2 regions of the Paenibacillus sp. GD4 genome follow, and region 1 is predicted to be linked to the other one. Evidence: riboswitches for the same ligand, from Rfam matches in the RefSeq annotation. Region 1 holds a riboswitch; the other holds the start of a gene.
The links. A riboswitch is a leader RNA that binds a small molecule or an ion and turns the genes downstream of it on or off. The one in region 1 is predicted to bind cyclic di-AMP.

Region 1 (7,675 bases):
ATTTCCAGTGCGGCGTCCAGCCGGTGACAATAATCGGCTTCTTGTCCTTATACGCTTTATCCAACGCGGCGGCCATTGCCGCACCCGAGCCCTCAACCAGCTTCCAGTCGGTCAGTCCGTAGTCCTTGATCGCTTTTTCCGTGGACTTCATAATCCCTGCGCCGGGGTCAATTCCGATGATTTCATACTTCACCTGATCTCCTGTAAAACCAGCAGCTGCCTGAGCCGGTTCCGCTGACGGCGGGTTGGCCGCTTCCTTGGCGCAGCCTGCCAGCAGGATGGAGCTTGTAATGCCCAACACCGTAATTGCTTTCATCCATTTTTTCATCTTATGCACTCCTCTTTTGTTTGTTTTTCACAATATGCTGTGACAAACGATCCAAAATAATCGCCAGAATCACGATAGCCAAGCCGGCCTCGAAGCCCTGCCCTGTCTTAATCTGGGTGACGGCCCGGTATACATCGGCGCCAATGCCCTGTGCACCGATCATAGAAGCGATCACCACCATGGATAACGCCAGCATAATCGTCTGGTTGATCCCCGCCATGATCGACGGAATCGCCAGCGGCAGCTGAATTTTGAGCAGCTTCTGCATCGGCGTACTGCCGAAAGCGTCGCCTGCTTCCACTAAATCGTGAGGCACCTGCCGTATACCTAAATTCGTCATACGAATCGTCGGCGGCACCGCAAAGATAACGGAAGCGATGACGCCAGGTACTACGCCCAGACCGAAGAAGGAAACAGCCGGAATCAGATAAACGAAGGCAGGCATCGTCTGCATAAAGTCCAGCACGGGCGTTATCAGGTTCCTTGCCCGATTGCTCCCTGCGCAAGCAATTCCTAACGGAACGCCAATAAGGATGGATACGATCGAGGACGTCATAACGAGAGCCAGCGTATCCATCGTATGATCCCAGTACCCCAAATTATCGATCAGTATAAGGCCGAGAAATGTGAAAACAGCGAGCGGTGCACGCGCAATCCAATAAGTTAAAGCGCTTAAAATAATGATCATCAGCAGGGAAGGTAAAAATTGAAACGCCGCCGAAAAACCCTCGACCGTCCCCTCAATTGCATCGGAGATCACCGTAAAGATGGGCGAGAGGTTCCCCTCCAGGCTGTCAACGAGAAGCTCGACCCATTCATCAAGCGGTAGCTTCGGTATCATCTACGCTCACCTTCCTTGGCAAAGGGTGTCCCGCCAGTGCGCCAAGCACGGCACCTCGAACAACGACCCCAATAATTCTTCCTTGCTCGTTCACGACCCCTACCGGATACTTTGAGGTGCCGCAAATTTCGAACAATTCATGCAGCAGCATATCGGGAGCAACGGTCGGCGTATCCCGTATGACAATTTCCTCCAAGCTTTTGCCCTGGGAAGCGGCTTCCGAGGCATCGTCCGCGGTAATGACACCGAGCAGCCGTTTGGACCGGTCCACAACGAACAGGTTCGAAATTCCGCCCTCCCGCATTAATTGCAGAGCTACCCGCGGTCCCCTATCGATGCTGATGGTCTCCGGTCTGCGCATGACATGCGACGCGGTCAGCACCTTGGATAGATCCACATCCTCCACGAACCGTTCTACATATTCGTTCGCAGGATTCATCATGATTTCTTCCGGTGTACCCACCTGGACCACCGAGCCATCCTTCATTAAGGCGATGCGATCGCCTATGCGTAATGCCTCATCAAGATCGTGGGTAATAAATACGATCGTCTTTTTCATCTTCTCTTGCAGATCAAGCAGCTCATCCTGCATATCTTTGCGGATCAGCGGATCAAGTGCGCTAAAGGCCTCATCCATAAGCAAAATATCGGGATCGTTCGCCAGCGCTCTGGCAAGGCCAACCCGCTGCTGCATGCCTCCGCTCAGCTGATCCGGGTAGCTTCCGGCCCAAGCCTCAAGTCCGACCAGCTGCAGTGCCTGCTCCGCTTTCCTCAGACGCTCCTTCTTCTCCATCCCCTGGATCTCCAGGCCGAAGGCGGCATTCTCCAGAATCGTTCGGTGAGGAAGCAAGGCGAACTTCTGAAATACCATGCTGATTTTCTTGCGCCGGACCTCGCGCAGCTGCTCCTGACTCATCTGCATCAGATCCTGTCCGTGAACATAAATGCTTCCCCTTGTCGGCTCAATAAGCCTGTTAAACAGCCGGACCAGCGTCGATTTCCCGCTTCCGGACAAGCCCATAATGACGAAGATCTCGCCAGGCTCGATCGACAGCTGAACCCGGTTCACCCCGACGGTCTGCTTTGTTTCCTTCAATATCTTCTCTTTACTCCAGCCTTTCTCAAGATACGGAAACACCTTATCCGGTTCGTTTCCGAACACCTTGGAAAGCTCTTTAACCTCAATGACGGCCAAGGTAACACCCCATTCCAGTTCATTTCCAGTTCTGACCCTAGTCTATCGTACAAGAAAACAAAGTGTCAACCGTTCATTTCGTTTGTATCGTTTGTACAGAAAATACTGTACAGGGTTATCCTTTGTTTTCTTCCCGTTTCCTCCGTAATGCTTACCTAGTTCTTTCTTTACTTTGTGTTTTCTGTTACTTACAATAAGGCTAATATGTCGAAACTCAGATTTAGACAAACACCGACAGGAGTGGATCAAGGTGTTCACCGAATTGACTGGTTTATCCGCAGAACATGAACAGTCGATTCAAAAGGCGCGCAAACGCATTATTGAATCAGTGGGCAAGAACATGGACTTATACGGCATCACGCTATCTACCGGACTATTATATGGATTGATGTTTTTTCAAGATAAACCGATGACTCTCGATGCCATGGGTGAAGCCATGGAGATGAGCAAAACGAGCATGAGCACGGGAATCCGAACCCTTGTTGATTTAAAGATGGTCAATAAGGTATGGGAGAAGGGGTCGCGGAAGGATCAGTACGAGGTGGAACGGGATTGGCATCAGACCTTTGCCGATTTCTTCGTCATTAAGTGGCGCAAGGCGGTTGAAATGAACCTGACCGCTCTGCGGAAATCGCTAAACGAGCTGACGGCGCTTGCCGGCAAGCACCCGGAGGACGAGACGCTGCAGTCTTATCTTCGCGGAGATATCGAGAAGATCAACCAAGCCATCGCCTACTATATGTGGCTCGACCGGTTGATCGATACCTTGGAATCGGGAGAAATCTACAAGCTTGTCCCGAAGGAAAACGAGTAATAAAACAAGAAGCAGGCTGTCCGCCTAACGTTAAGACGGAACAGCCTGCTTTGGTGTGCTCAAATATTGCTTTATTTTTCCCTATGCGCTTCTACAAGCTCGTACAGCGCCTCTCGGAATCTCCTTTCCTTCCTCCTCTTGAGCCGTTCCTCCTCATGAAGAGAAGTGTACAGCGAAACGCACATGAAGCCCATGATGACGGCGAAGGGCAGCGCCGTGACGATGGAGGCCGTCTGAAGTGCCTGAAGCCCTTGGCTAAGCAGCAGAACAAGTGCGATCAAGGATTGGGCAACCCCCCAAGCCACCTTAATCTTGGTGGAAGGGGTTAAGCTCCCTCCGGAGGTAAACATCCCGAGTACATAGGTAGCTGAATCTGCCGACGTAATAAAAAACGTAATAATCAGCAATGTGGCCAAAGCGCCCAAGATCTTGCCTAACGGCAAATGCCCCAAGGTTATGAACAAAGCGGAGGTCATATCCTTACTGACCGCTTGGGCAATAGGCAAGCCCTCCAGTACTTGCTGATGCAGCCCGACGCCCCCGAAGACGGAGAACCAAAGGAAGCTGAACAGACTGGGAATGAACAGCACACCCAGCACAAACTCCTTCACTGTCCGGCCGCGGGATACGCGGGCAATGAACATGCCGACAAACGGCGCCCACGCGATCCACCAAGCCCAATAGAATAGCGTCCAGTTGCTGACCCAGGTTGCTTGGGTAAAGGGTGTTAACCGCAAGCTCATCTGGATCAGGTTCTGCAGATAGCCCCCTAGCGTCACCGTGAAGGTATCGAGCAGAAACGAGGTGGGTCCGAGCACGAAGGTCGCGATCAGCAAGCCTAGAGCCACCAGCAGGTTGGCATTGCTCAGCATTTTGATCCCTTTGTCCAAACCTGTTGTTGCCGAAAGCATATACAGCACTGTAAGCACGGCAAGGATACCGATTTGGACACCTACTCCGTTCGGTACACCCCATAGAAACTGAAGCCCTCCGTTAATCTGGAGCGTGCCAAGACCAAGCGAGGTGGCCACCCCGAAGGCCGTTGCGATAACGGCAAGTATGTCAATAAGCTTCCCCAGTACCCCATCAACCCGGTCACCAAGCAGCGGATAAAAGGTATGGCTGATTAGACCCTTGCGTTTTTTACGGAATTGAAAATAAGCAAGCGCTACTCCGACGACGGAATAGATGGCCCATGGATGAAGTCCCCAATGAAAGAAAGCATATCGCATGGCAAGTCTGGCCGCCTCGGCGGACTGGCTCTCCGCTGCCTGAGGAGGGGACATGTAGTGGGACAGCGGCTCGGCCACTCCCCAGAAAACAAGCCCGATTCCCATCCCCGCGCTGAACAGCATGGCAAACCAGCTTACGTTGGAATACTCCGGCTCATCCTCGTCTTCGCCAAGACGGATGCCTCCGTACTTGCTGAACGCTAAATAAACGACAAAGATAAGAAATCCGAAGGCGGCGAACAAGTAAAACCAGCCGAAATTCGTCGTCGTATAAGCAAGAAATTCACTAGCCTGCTTCGCGAGACCGCTTGGATTCAAGCTGCCCCAGAGCACAAATAGGAGAATAATAACTGCCGCTATTGTAAAAACCATGGAAGCCTCCGTTTACCTTTTTACCATTTAAGGTATCCGCGGGCAATAGATGCTATTCGGATGCCTCATTTCCTTATCGGAACATCGGGGAGTTCATTAACAAATACAATCCCGCTTGCTTTTTTGCCGGGCTTAGTCCAATGCTTCTCGCTTCCGGGAAGATCGTCGAACCAGGCCGCATCCGAAGGACAGTCCAGCATCATGAATTTCCCATATTCCCCGTCGCGGGATTGATGGTACTTTAAATAGGCTTTGCCTGATTCGATAGCTAGTATTTCGATTTTACCGGAGGTATGGCTCATGTATAGGCGAACCCGCTTCCCGAGCCCCGATGTCCTGGCCTTCGCTTCCTCCACGATCCGGTAAACCCGCTCCAACGGCAGTACAAATTCCCGATTTCCCGTTACGGGACGATTGATGAAAAAATAATATGGCGTCACACCGGCCCAGGACAGCTTGTCGAGCAGCTCCCCAAGGATCACAGGGTCATCATGATTGATGTGAGCCATAACGTAAATTCGCTTCTCCGGAGTGGAATACATGTGGATTGTATCTAATAATTCCTGGTCCTCATAAATGCGCATCGGATTAAATACAGGAATTTTGGAGCCTAACCGTATAATCTTTACATGCTCAATCTGTCTGAGTCGCTCCAGGATCTTAGCCAACTTGGCGGTTGCAAGAATCAAGCTGTCTCCGCCGGTGAGAAGCACGTTATTAATCTCAGGATGCTTTGCAATATAGTTGATGCCCGGGCTGACATCCGACATCATAAAAAAACAGCCCATGGTCACCTAATTGCAAATCTGCCATTATACACGCGAAAGCATGGCTTCCGAGCGCCGATAATTGCACATCTGCGATTACACTGGTCATGAAACACGAAAAACCAACCTTCCTTCCCGCCCAATTGCAGATTTGCAACTATAATCGCGAAACCTGCCCATCGAGCAACAGTAATCGCACATCTGCTATTACATAGGCTTTAAAACAAGAAAAAACTCACCATGCTTGGTGGCTTTGCCTTCTTTTCCGCTTTTCAAAAGAGCAAAACAAAAAAAGACCCTTTGCTCATGAAAAAGGCTTCGTCTTACAGGACGAAAGTTCCCCCTATTCTCATGGGCACGGGTCTCCCGGAAAGCACAAAAAGACCCGATGCGTCGGGTCAATTCACACATTGAGTATGCATAGGCATGCAAACAATTGTTGACCCATCTACTGCTGACGAGGTTAGCTGCCGGGCTCGGGGAAAGATGGTTCCCTACATCGATGACTTCATGATTCGCCCCAACAACATTGGTTCCCCCGATTTCCGACGATGTCGGAAATTAAGCGTACACTTATGTTACAAAATAAGGAAAACATTGTCAGCCCTTAGACGTCTCCCTTCTCAAAACAAGACTGCGGCATCGAGTCCGCAGTCTTGTTCCGCTTACACGCGTGTTATTCTCGTCCAAAAGCCGCCCTTGAAGTTCTTGGGCTCATGGGAAATGATGAACGCCTTAGGTGCAAGCTCCTCTATCGTGTGCATGAGCTTGCGGGCGTTGCGGCGCCGCACCAGGACCTGCATCACAAGGCGCTTGCCGTCCCGTCCGTCCGCCGGCCATGTCGTTACTCCGTAGCCATGATCCCTCAGCTCGTTAGGAAGCTTGGATTCTAAGGAATCCACGATCACCTGCACCACCAGATAGCCTAATGCCAGCGCTTCTTCGATGCGGCTTCCGAGATACACACCAAGGCCAAAGCCGATGCAGTAAGCAGCCATATTCCATGGATTGTTCATGTTCTGAAGCACCAGATTCAAGCCCAGCAGGTAGATGAATACTTCAGCCATAGAAAGGAAGGAAGCCAGGAGGGTTCTGCCTTTGATGACCAAGATTAGCCGTAATGTGAAAGTAGAAACATATGCGATGTTTATGGCAATGATCGATCCGATTAAAGGCAGCGAGATCATAGGCGCTACCTTTCTGCGATATATCCGGGTCTTGGCGCTTGCCCGGAGTACGGAGCAACGAGACGATTCGTCTCGCTGTTGTACACCAGAAATACGTTGCTCCGGGGCATCGGAGAGATGTTGCTGTTCGAGCCGTGCATTATGTTGCAATCAAACAGCACGATCGACCCGGCCTTCCCGACAGGAGTATGGATGCCGTGCTCCCGCACCAGCTTCGTAAGGCTGTCCTGATCGGGAACGCCGTACTCCTGGCGGCGGAGCGACTCCTTATAATGCTGGTCCGGCGTTTGCCCCACGCACGAGATGAAGGTTCGATGAGATCCCGGCACTACCATCAGGGGGCCGTTGTAATCATAGTTATCCTCTAAGGCGATGGAGCAGCTGAGCGCCCTCATTCGGGGCATGCCATCCTCCACATGCCAGGTTTCGAAATCCGAGTGCCAGTAGAACTCCTTGCCCGTAAACCCCGGCTTAAAGTTAATCCGGGACTGATGAACGTACGTGGGCCCGCCCAGCAAATAATCGACGATCCCCTTGACCCGCGGATGCTCGGCAAGCTGCTTGAAGAGATCATTATGCTGATGCACGGCGAAGATCGATCGGACCTCTTCGCTGCCCGGCTCGCGAATCACTTCCTTCGCTTCGGAATGCCGGCCCTCCTTCCAGAGACGCTTCAGCTCGTTTTTAAATTCGGCAATTTCCCCTTCCGCAAAAAAGCTGTCGAGAAACAAATAGCCGTTCTGCTCATAAAATTCGGATTGGATACGGCTGATCGGCGCATCCGGCGACCAGGCAGAATATACAACGGGATCCTTACGTTCGATCCATTCGGGGTACTCCCGAACTCGGGATGGATATACATCGGCAGTAGCGTCCGCTTGCGTCAAATGATTGGCTGAAGTCATGCTCGTATCCTCCTTAAAATTGGGTTCGAATGTT
Region 2 (7,675 bases), 180 kb from region 1:
CGTTTTGGCGGAAACGGGGGAGTGTTCCTGCATTACCAGCATTCCGCCACCGGCTGGCGCGGTTGAAAATAGGTCTTAATGTGGTATACTTTACATGTTGACATTTTCGCTTGAAGGGAGTTTTATGCAATGGCAATTGTAAATGTTACTGATCAATCGTTCACCGGCGAAGTGGAAGGCTCCGGTACGGTTCTTGTTGATTTTTGGGCTCCTTGGTGCGGACCTTGCAAAATGATCGCTCCGGTGCTCGAAGAGCTCGATAAAGAAATCGGCGACAGCGTAAAGATCGCTAAGGTGAACGTGGATGACAATCCGGAGTCCGCTTCCCGTTTCGGCGTGATGAGTATCCCTACGCTGATCGTGTTCAAGGATGGCCAGCCGGTTGACAAGGTAGTAGGCTTCCAATCCAAGGATGCGCTGAAGAACGTCATTAGCCGTCACCAATAATTTGGCAGCCGTCGAAACGGATGAGAAAAAGCTCTTTTTCTGGTATTCTGGAAAAAGAGCTTTTTATTTTTACAGGGGATGTTGGAGAGGAGTGCTGGAGGAATGTCTCTGAACGGTGGGGAAGACCGGCAGAAGACGATGGAGGCCATTAGGCACAAGCTGGCGCTGCTTCCGGAAAAGCCGGGCTGCTATCTGATGAAGAACCGGGAGGGCACGATCATCTACGTCGGCAAGGCGAAGGTGCTGCGCAACCGGGTGCGGTCGTATTTTACCGGAAGCCATAGCGCCAAGACGCAGGTGCTGGTGGGCGAAATCGTCGACTTTGAATATATCGTAACAGGCAGCAATATGGAGGCGCTCATTCTGGAGTGCAACCTGATCAAGAAGTATCATCCGCGTTATAATGTCCTGCTAAAGGACGATAAGTCGTTCCCTTATATTAAAATCACACATGAAACGCACCCAAGGCTGGAGGTGACGCGGAGAGTGCTGAAGGACAAGGCGAAATACTTCGGACCGTATCCGAATGCCTTCGCCGCCCAGCAAACAAAAAAGCTGCTGGACCGGCTCTATCCGCTTCGCAAATGCAATACGCTGCCGGACAAGGTGTGCCTTTACTATCATATCGGTCAATGTATCGCCCCTTGCGAGTATGAGGTCGACCAAGCTACTTATGACAAGATGGTGGGGGAGATTGCGCGTTTCTTAAACGGGGGTCATGACGAGATTAAGCAGGATCTGACGCGCAAAATGAACGAGGCCGCGGAGGAGCTGAATTTCGAGCGGGCGAAGGAACTGCGCGATCACATTATCCACATCGACGCGGTGATGGAGAAGCAGAAGATTACGACGACCGATTCGGTGGACCGCGATATTTTCGGCTTCTCGGTCAGCAAGGGCTGGATGTGCGTGCAGATCATGTACATGCGCCAAGGCAAAATGATCGAGCGGCGTGCGACGCTTTTTCCGTATTACGGCGAGGCGTACGAGGATTTCATGTCGTTCGTAACGCAGTATTACAGCGAGAATCCGGCCCTCCCAAGGGAAATCTTCCTCCCGTCGGAAGAGGCGGAGGAAGGTGCTGCTGACGCTGCCAGCGCTGCTCCCGATACGGCTGCAGCGGCGGAAGAGGAAGCATCCGATCCGGCTCAAGAGCCGAAGACGGATGTGAAGGAGGCGCTGGAGAGCTGGCTGAAGGTCAAGGTGCACGTTCCCCAGCGCGGACTGAAGCGCAAAATGGTCGCCATGGCCTGCGAGAACGCCAAGGTTGCGCTCGACGAAAAGTTCCGCTTAGCGGAGCGGGATGAGTCTCGGACAACGAAGGCCGTTGAGAATTTGGGCGAGTGGCTTGGCATCGGCAAGGTGCATCGGATCGAGGCGTTCGACAACTCCAACATCCAAGGGTCGGATCCGGTTTCCGCCATGGTCGTTTTCACGGACGGCAAGCCGGACCGCAAAGAATACCGCAAGTACAAAATCCGCACGGTCCAAGGGCCGGACGATTACGAGACGATGCGGGAGGTCGTGCGCAGACGGTACGAGCGCGTGCTGAAGGATAACCTGCAAATGCCGGATCTGATCGTCATCGACGGCGGGCGCGGGCAGATGTCAGCCGCTATCGACGTGCTGGAGAACGAGCTCGGGCTGTATATCCCCGTCTGCGGCCTGGTCAAGGACGTGAAGCATAAGACGGCGCAGCTGCTCATCGGCGATCCGGCGGAGGTCGTGCCGCTGCCTCGCGACAGCCAGGAGTTCTACCTCCTTCAGCGGATCCAGGAGGAGGTGCACCGCTTCGCAATCACCTTCCATCGCGAGACGCGGGCGAAGTCGATGATCGTGTCCCAGCTGGACGCGATTCCGGGCATAGGGGAGAAGCGGCGCAAGGCGCTGCTGAAGCATTTTGGCTCGCTGAAGAAAATCAAAGAGGCCGAAGTCGGCGACTTCAAGCCTCTAGGCATTGGAGAAAAGCTGGCAGCGCAAATTATACAGGCGCTAAACGGTCAGAATCCGGATTCGGGTCCTGAAGAGGAGCAGCCGGGTTCCCTGGAGCAGGGGGCCGACGCTTAAAGCGCCGGTGAAGCCAAGAAAGCAGCCAGCCTACGAGTGCAGGAACGAGCAAGTAGGCTGCGCCTGCCAGCACTTGGGTCGGCTGGCCCATGTACATAAGCGATAAGCCCATCAGGATGCTGTCCATGGCAGCATGCGCGAACATGGCGGTAAGGAAGCCGTATTTCAGGAACATATAACCGAAAATAAGACCGATAATCGTCACTTCAACAAAACGGGTGTAGACGGGATAAATCGGGTATTGCGTATGGCTCATCGCCCAAATCATGCTGGGGATCAAGACGGCAAGGAATTTGCTTCGGGTGAGCTTCCAGAACAGAGCGATACCGAATAAACGATAGACTGCCTCCTCCGAGATCGCCGCCGCCCATGCCATCAGGGGAAACAAAGCCGGATATGTCATGTTAAAGACGGAGTCGGCCGGATCGCTGACGGCCCACACATCGAAGCCCTCCATAGCTACGAAGAACAACACCTGCTGAACGCCCAAGATGAAAAGACAAATCAGATAGCCGCGAACCATGGCTCTGTGAACATGGCCCCCGAACTCCGCATCCCGCCAGGTTGGCCAAGGGTTCCAGCCCTTCCAAACCCATAAGCGGTGGCCGGCAACGAAGGCGAAATAAGCCGACAGCGCGACAAGCACAACGAAAATATTGATAATCCATAGATAAAAGCCGATTCCGTCGCCCGAAGGGGCGGCTCCGTGCTGTGAGCGCACGGCCGGGATCATGTTGAAGTTGTTCGTGATGTAGATGGCTGCGAAAGCAATCGACATGGTCAGTCCGCGTGATAAAGTGATTTCGCGCCGATATTTTATGATCACAATCAAGGAAGCCAGCGTCATCAGACTGGATACGCCCATGCTGATCCAGGTCATCCATCCGGATTGCCGGTCCTCCGCTTCCTGCCAGGCGATGAACGTATCCGGTACGGCAAAGCCCGGCTTGAAGTGCGATACGAGCTCTCCGGAGGCTTTCACGGCAATACGGAACGGTGCTTCTCCAATCCGCCATTGCTTGTGCTCGTACACCAGCTCTCCTGAGGCAGCGGGCTTGCCATCCTTCAGCGTGAAATCACTAAATACATACCCCTGTTCCGCAAATGTCGAACCGATGAATTGGTCGGGGGGGGCTGCAGCGGCGCTGACCGTTTTGCTTTTAGAAGAAGCGGTCCTTACGGTTTGCCATGCCAGTATATTCCCCTTGTGATAATCCACATCCACAAAGTAGGTAGTACCCGTTGCCTGCTCCCCGATTTCCACCTCGTAATAATCAATCGGAAGGCGGTCCCCGAACTGCTTCTCATACGCTTCCGTCAGCTTTTCCTTCTGCAAATAACCGCTTCTTACCGTGTGAGACTGATAATAAGTAGACGTGTCGTATGGCTCCGTCAAGGACAGCATTTTCTTAGCGAAGGCTGCGGCTGTTTCCGCGGCCTGCTGCTTGCTTAGAGTGGGAGCCTGCGGCTGCTCCTCCATCTGCTTGTCCTGTTCCATGAAGGGCGTAAGAAACGTAACTCCGAGATACAATACCAGACCGACTACAGCTAACCACAAAAGCGAAGGATCTTGATAACGTTTGGGCATCGGCTTCTCCTTGAAATCGAATGATATATAATGAATTCCCCTGCATGCGTTACTAAACATCTTATTCTCTTAAGGTAGCATACATTCATCTTGGAAATCCAATGATTGACGGAGATAAGGGACGGTAAATGCATGTAAAGCTAGCGTACGCCCCTGCTGGGTCGACACGAAGCGCCAAGTTCACCGAATATGCCGAATAATCGCTGCAAAATGGGGTTTGTATTCCGACAGACGGAGGATTATAATTCAAATCAATTGCATAGAGCCGAATTTCCTATGGAAAACGGGGGAACCATGATATTAGGGGTGAATTCAGTCTGCGGCCGCATACTGAACGGGTGCCTGTACATCCGAATCCGACAGCTAACCTCGTAGGCTTGCGTGTTACAGGAACCAATACAAACGGCATTGGGCTTCCAGTGTCTTTTTTGTTGTTCAAAAAACGGACGGAAGGTGCAATATGTGGAACGTTTAAAGAAAAAATTTGAGCTGACGCCGCCGCAAATACTCGTACTGGGCTTCGCCGCGATTATTGTGACGGGAGCGATTTTGCTGACTCTGCCTATCGCTTCGGCAACGGGCAAGCCGCTGTCATTCCTGAATGCTTTGTTCACGGCTACCTCGGCCACCTGTGTAACCGGTCTTGTAGTGGTGGACACCGGGACATCGTTTACCATCTTCGGCAAAATCGTTATCCTTGCATTGATTCAGGTAGGCGGCTTAGGGTTTATGACGATGTCGACGCTGTTCGCGTTTGCTCTTCGTAAACGTATCTCCTTAAAAGAACGGCTTATTTTGCAGGAAGCGATGAATCAAGGCAGTATGGAAGGAATCGTCCGCTTAATCCGCAAGGTGCTTTATTATTCTCTTACGATAGAGTTTATGGGTGCCGTATTGTATGCCATCCGGTTTTCTATGGACATGGAGCCGGGCCAGGCGATCTGGTTTGGAATTTTTCACGGAATTTCTTTCTTTAATAATGCGGGGTTTGATATTTTCGGGCCGATCACAGGTCCATTCTCCAGCTTTACGAGCTACGTCGACGATTGGATGATCAACCTTGTCTCTTGCGCGCTGATCGTGCTTGGGGGCCTCGGGTTTGTGGTTTTATCGGATCTGCTCGATTACCGCAAGTTGAGAAAGCTGTCTCTTCATTCAAAGGTAGTTCTAAGCATGTCCGCTTTTCTCATAGGATTAGGAGCGGTTGTTATCTTCCTGTTTGAGTTCACGAATACGAGAACACTAGGGTCCCTGGATTTATCAGGTAAAATCCTCAGCTCCCTATTCCAGTCGGTTGCCCCTCGAACGGCGGGACCGAACACGGTGGATCTCGCGGGCCTGCGGCAGGCCACTCAATTTTTTATCATCATCCTGATGTTCATCGGGGCTTCTCCGGGCTCGACGGGGGGCGGGATCAAAACGACGACCTTTACGATTCTGATTGGGGCTGTTATTGCCATGATCCGGGGCAAGGAGGACATCGTTATGTTCCGGCATCGCTTAGGCAAGGACCGGATCCTCAAGGCGATCACGCTGACCTTGTTTGCGCTATTCCTGGTCGTCTTCGCGTCGATGCTGCTGTCCACTACAGAGGATCACCACTTCTTGATGATTTTATTTGAGGTGACGTCGGCCTTCGCTACCGTAGGCTTGACGATGGGCCTCACACCGGATTTGACGGATTTCGGCAAGGTGATGATTTGCCTCATGATGTTTATCGGCCGTCTCGGCCCGCTGACGCTCGCTTATGCGCTCGGCCCGAAAACGGAAAAAGAGCTATATAGATACCCGGAAGGGAAAATTACTATCGGATAGGGGAACAACCGCAAATGAAGAGAAGTCAATACGCTGTCATCGGACTGGGCCGCTTCGGCTCCAGCATCGCCAAGGAATTGGTAAAGCTTGGGTTCGAGGTGCTTGGAATCGACAAGGATGAAGAATCCGTTGATGAAATGAGCGACGTGCTGACGCACGTCGTCGTCGCCGACGCTACGGATGAGGATGTGCTGCGCTCACTCGGCATCCGGAATTTTGATTGTGTGGTCGTAGCCATCGGAGACGACATCCAGGCAAGTATTCTTGCCGCCATTCTATTGAAGGATATCGGCGTGAAGAAGGTCGTGGCCAAGGCGCTGTCCGATCTGCACGGCAAAGTGCTGGAGAAGCTCGGTGTGGACAGAGTGATTTTCCCCGAGCGGGATATGGGCATTCGCGTTGCGCACCAGCTGGCTTCGCCGAACCTGCTCGATTTCATTGAGCTGTCGAAGGATTACACGATTGTAGAGTTGTCCGTACCGAAGCGATTGTGCGGCTACTCGCTGAAGGACCTTGATCCGCGGGCGAGGTACGGCTGCAGTGTAGTAGCGATTAATAAGAAGCAGGGTGTCATTATTGCGCCGGCTGCAACGGATACGGTGGAAGAAAACGATGTTATGGTCATTATCGGAACGAACCAGCAAATCGAGACGTTCGAGGAGGAAGTGATCGGGTAGCGGAATGGAAAATCAACTGCTGATCCATCATGTGCTGTTCCTGCTGATTTTCATATTGGGTATAGGGATGGTTTCCGGTCGATTGGCCGCGTTGCTGAGATTGCCGGATGTAGCTCTATTCCTGATTGCGGGAATGATTGTAGGACAAGGATTGCATCTCATTCATGAAGCAAGCAGCTCGTTTACGAACCAGTTCATTTTGACAGTCGGTTCGGCTTTGATTCTGTTCGACGGCGGGCGCAACATCCGTTTTCGGGGGCTGCGCAAGGTGTGGGTGACGATTACGCTGCTCAGTATCCCGGGCGTATTAATCACCTGTGCGGTGGTAGCGTTTGCCGCGCATTATTTGCTGGATTTGCCTTTTGCTTACGCTGTGCTCTTAGGAGCGATTATCTCGTCGACCGACCCGGCAACCCTAATTCCGGTCTTTAAGCAGGTAAAAATCAGGACCAAGGTACGGGAAACCGTGGAAAGCGAATCAGCCTTCAACGATGCGACCGGTTCGATCTTGACGTTCACGGTGCTGGCGATGATCACCAGCGGACAAGAGGTGTCGCTGCTCTCCAGCATCGAGAGGTTCGGCTTTACCGCGCTTGGCGGGATTGGCGTAGGTATTATGGTAGGCTTGGCGCTTGCCTTCGTTACAGGACACTTGAGGCTCGGCTGGCTTCGGGATTACGCCACGATCGCTCTGGTGGTTACTGCGCTGGGTACGTATTGGCTGGGTGAATCGCTGCAGGTCAGCGGCTTCATGGCCACCTTCGTAGCCGGCCTGATCTGGGGGAATGCCCCGTCCTTCGGGCTTGACCTGAACGACAAGCTGAAGGAAATGGAGCATTTTACGGAAAATATGACCGTGCTTATGCGGATGTTGATCTTTTTTTTGCTCGGAAGCCAGGTGAATTTGGAAGTCATTCTTCTTTATTTAGGGCCAAGCTTGCTAGTTATTGCGATCTTCATGCTGGTTGCGCGTCCGCTGACCGTGCTCGCGTGCACCTTGCCCGATTCCAGGGCGGATTGGAAACCGAATGAAATTGCATTCATGTTCTGGGTCCGGGAAACCGGAGTCATTCCGGCTGCA

Region 2: linked by a shared signal. The riboswitch ahead of RAC89_RS17250 (TrkH family potassium uptake protein) and the one ahead of RAC89_RS16325 (KamA family radical SAM protein) in region 1 are both predicted to bind cyclic di-AMP.

The regions. Positions count from the first base shown of each region.
Region 1 is NZ_JAVCYK010000001.1:3,372,378-3,380,052, reverse strand. Features, by position in the region: gene RAC89_RS16350 (glycine betaine ABC transporter substrate-binding protein) at 1-328, opposite strand, end outside; gene RAC89_RS16345 (ABC transporter permease) at 330-1,169, opposite strand; gene proV (glycine betaine/L-proline ABC transporter ATP-binding protein ProV) at 1,147-2,364, opposite strand; gene RAC89_RS16335 (GbsR/MarR family transcriptional regulator) at 2,615-3,178, shown strand; gene RAC89_RS16330 (glycine betaine uptake BCCT transporter) at 3,250-4,782, opposite strand; partial or broken gene RAC89_RS16325 (KamA family radical SAM protein) at 4,848-5,552, opposite strand; cyclic di-AMP (ydaO/yuaA leader) riboswitch at 5,987-6,127, opposite strand; gene RAC89_RS16320 (DUF2179 domain-containing protein) at 6,215-6,736, opposite strand; gene thpD (ectoine hydroxylase) at 6,742-7,641, opposite strand; gene RAC89_RS16310 (ectoine synthase) at 7,674-7,675, opposite strand, start outside.
Region 2 is NZ_JAVCYK010000001.1:3,550,417-3,558,091, forward strand. Features, by position in the region: gene trxA (thioredoxin) at 130-447, shown strand; gene uvrC (excinuclease ABC subunit UvrC) at 550-2,514, shown strand; gene RAC89_RS17245 (CPBP family intramembrane glutamic endopeptidase) at 2,429-4,102, opposite strand; cyclic di-AMP (ydaO/yuaA leader) riboswitch at 4,356-4,495, shown strand; gene RAC89_RS17250 (TrkH family potassium uptake protein) at 4,565-5,917, shown strand; gene RAC89_RS17255 (potassium channel family protein) at 5,932-6,594, shown strand; gene RAC89_RS17260 (cation:proton antiporter) at 6,599-7,675, shown strand, end outside.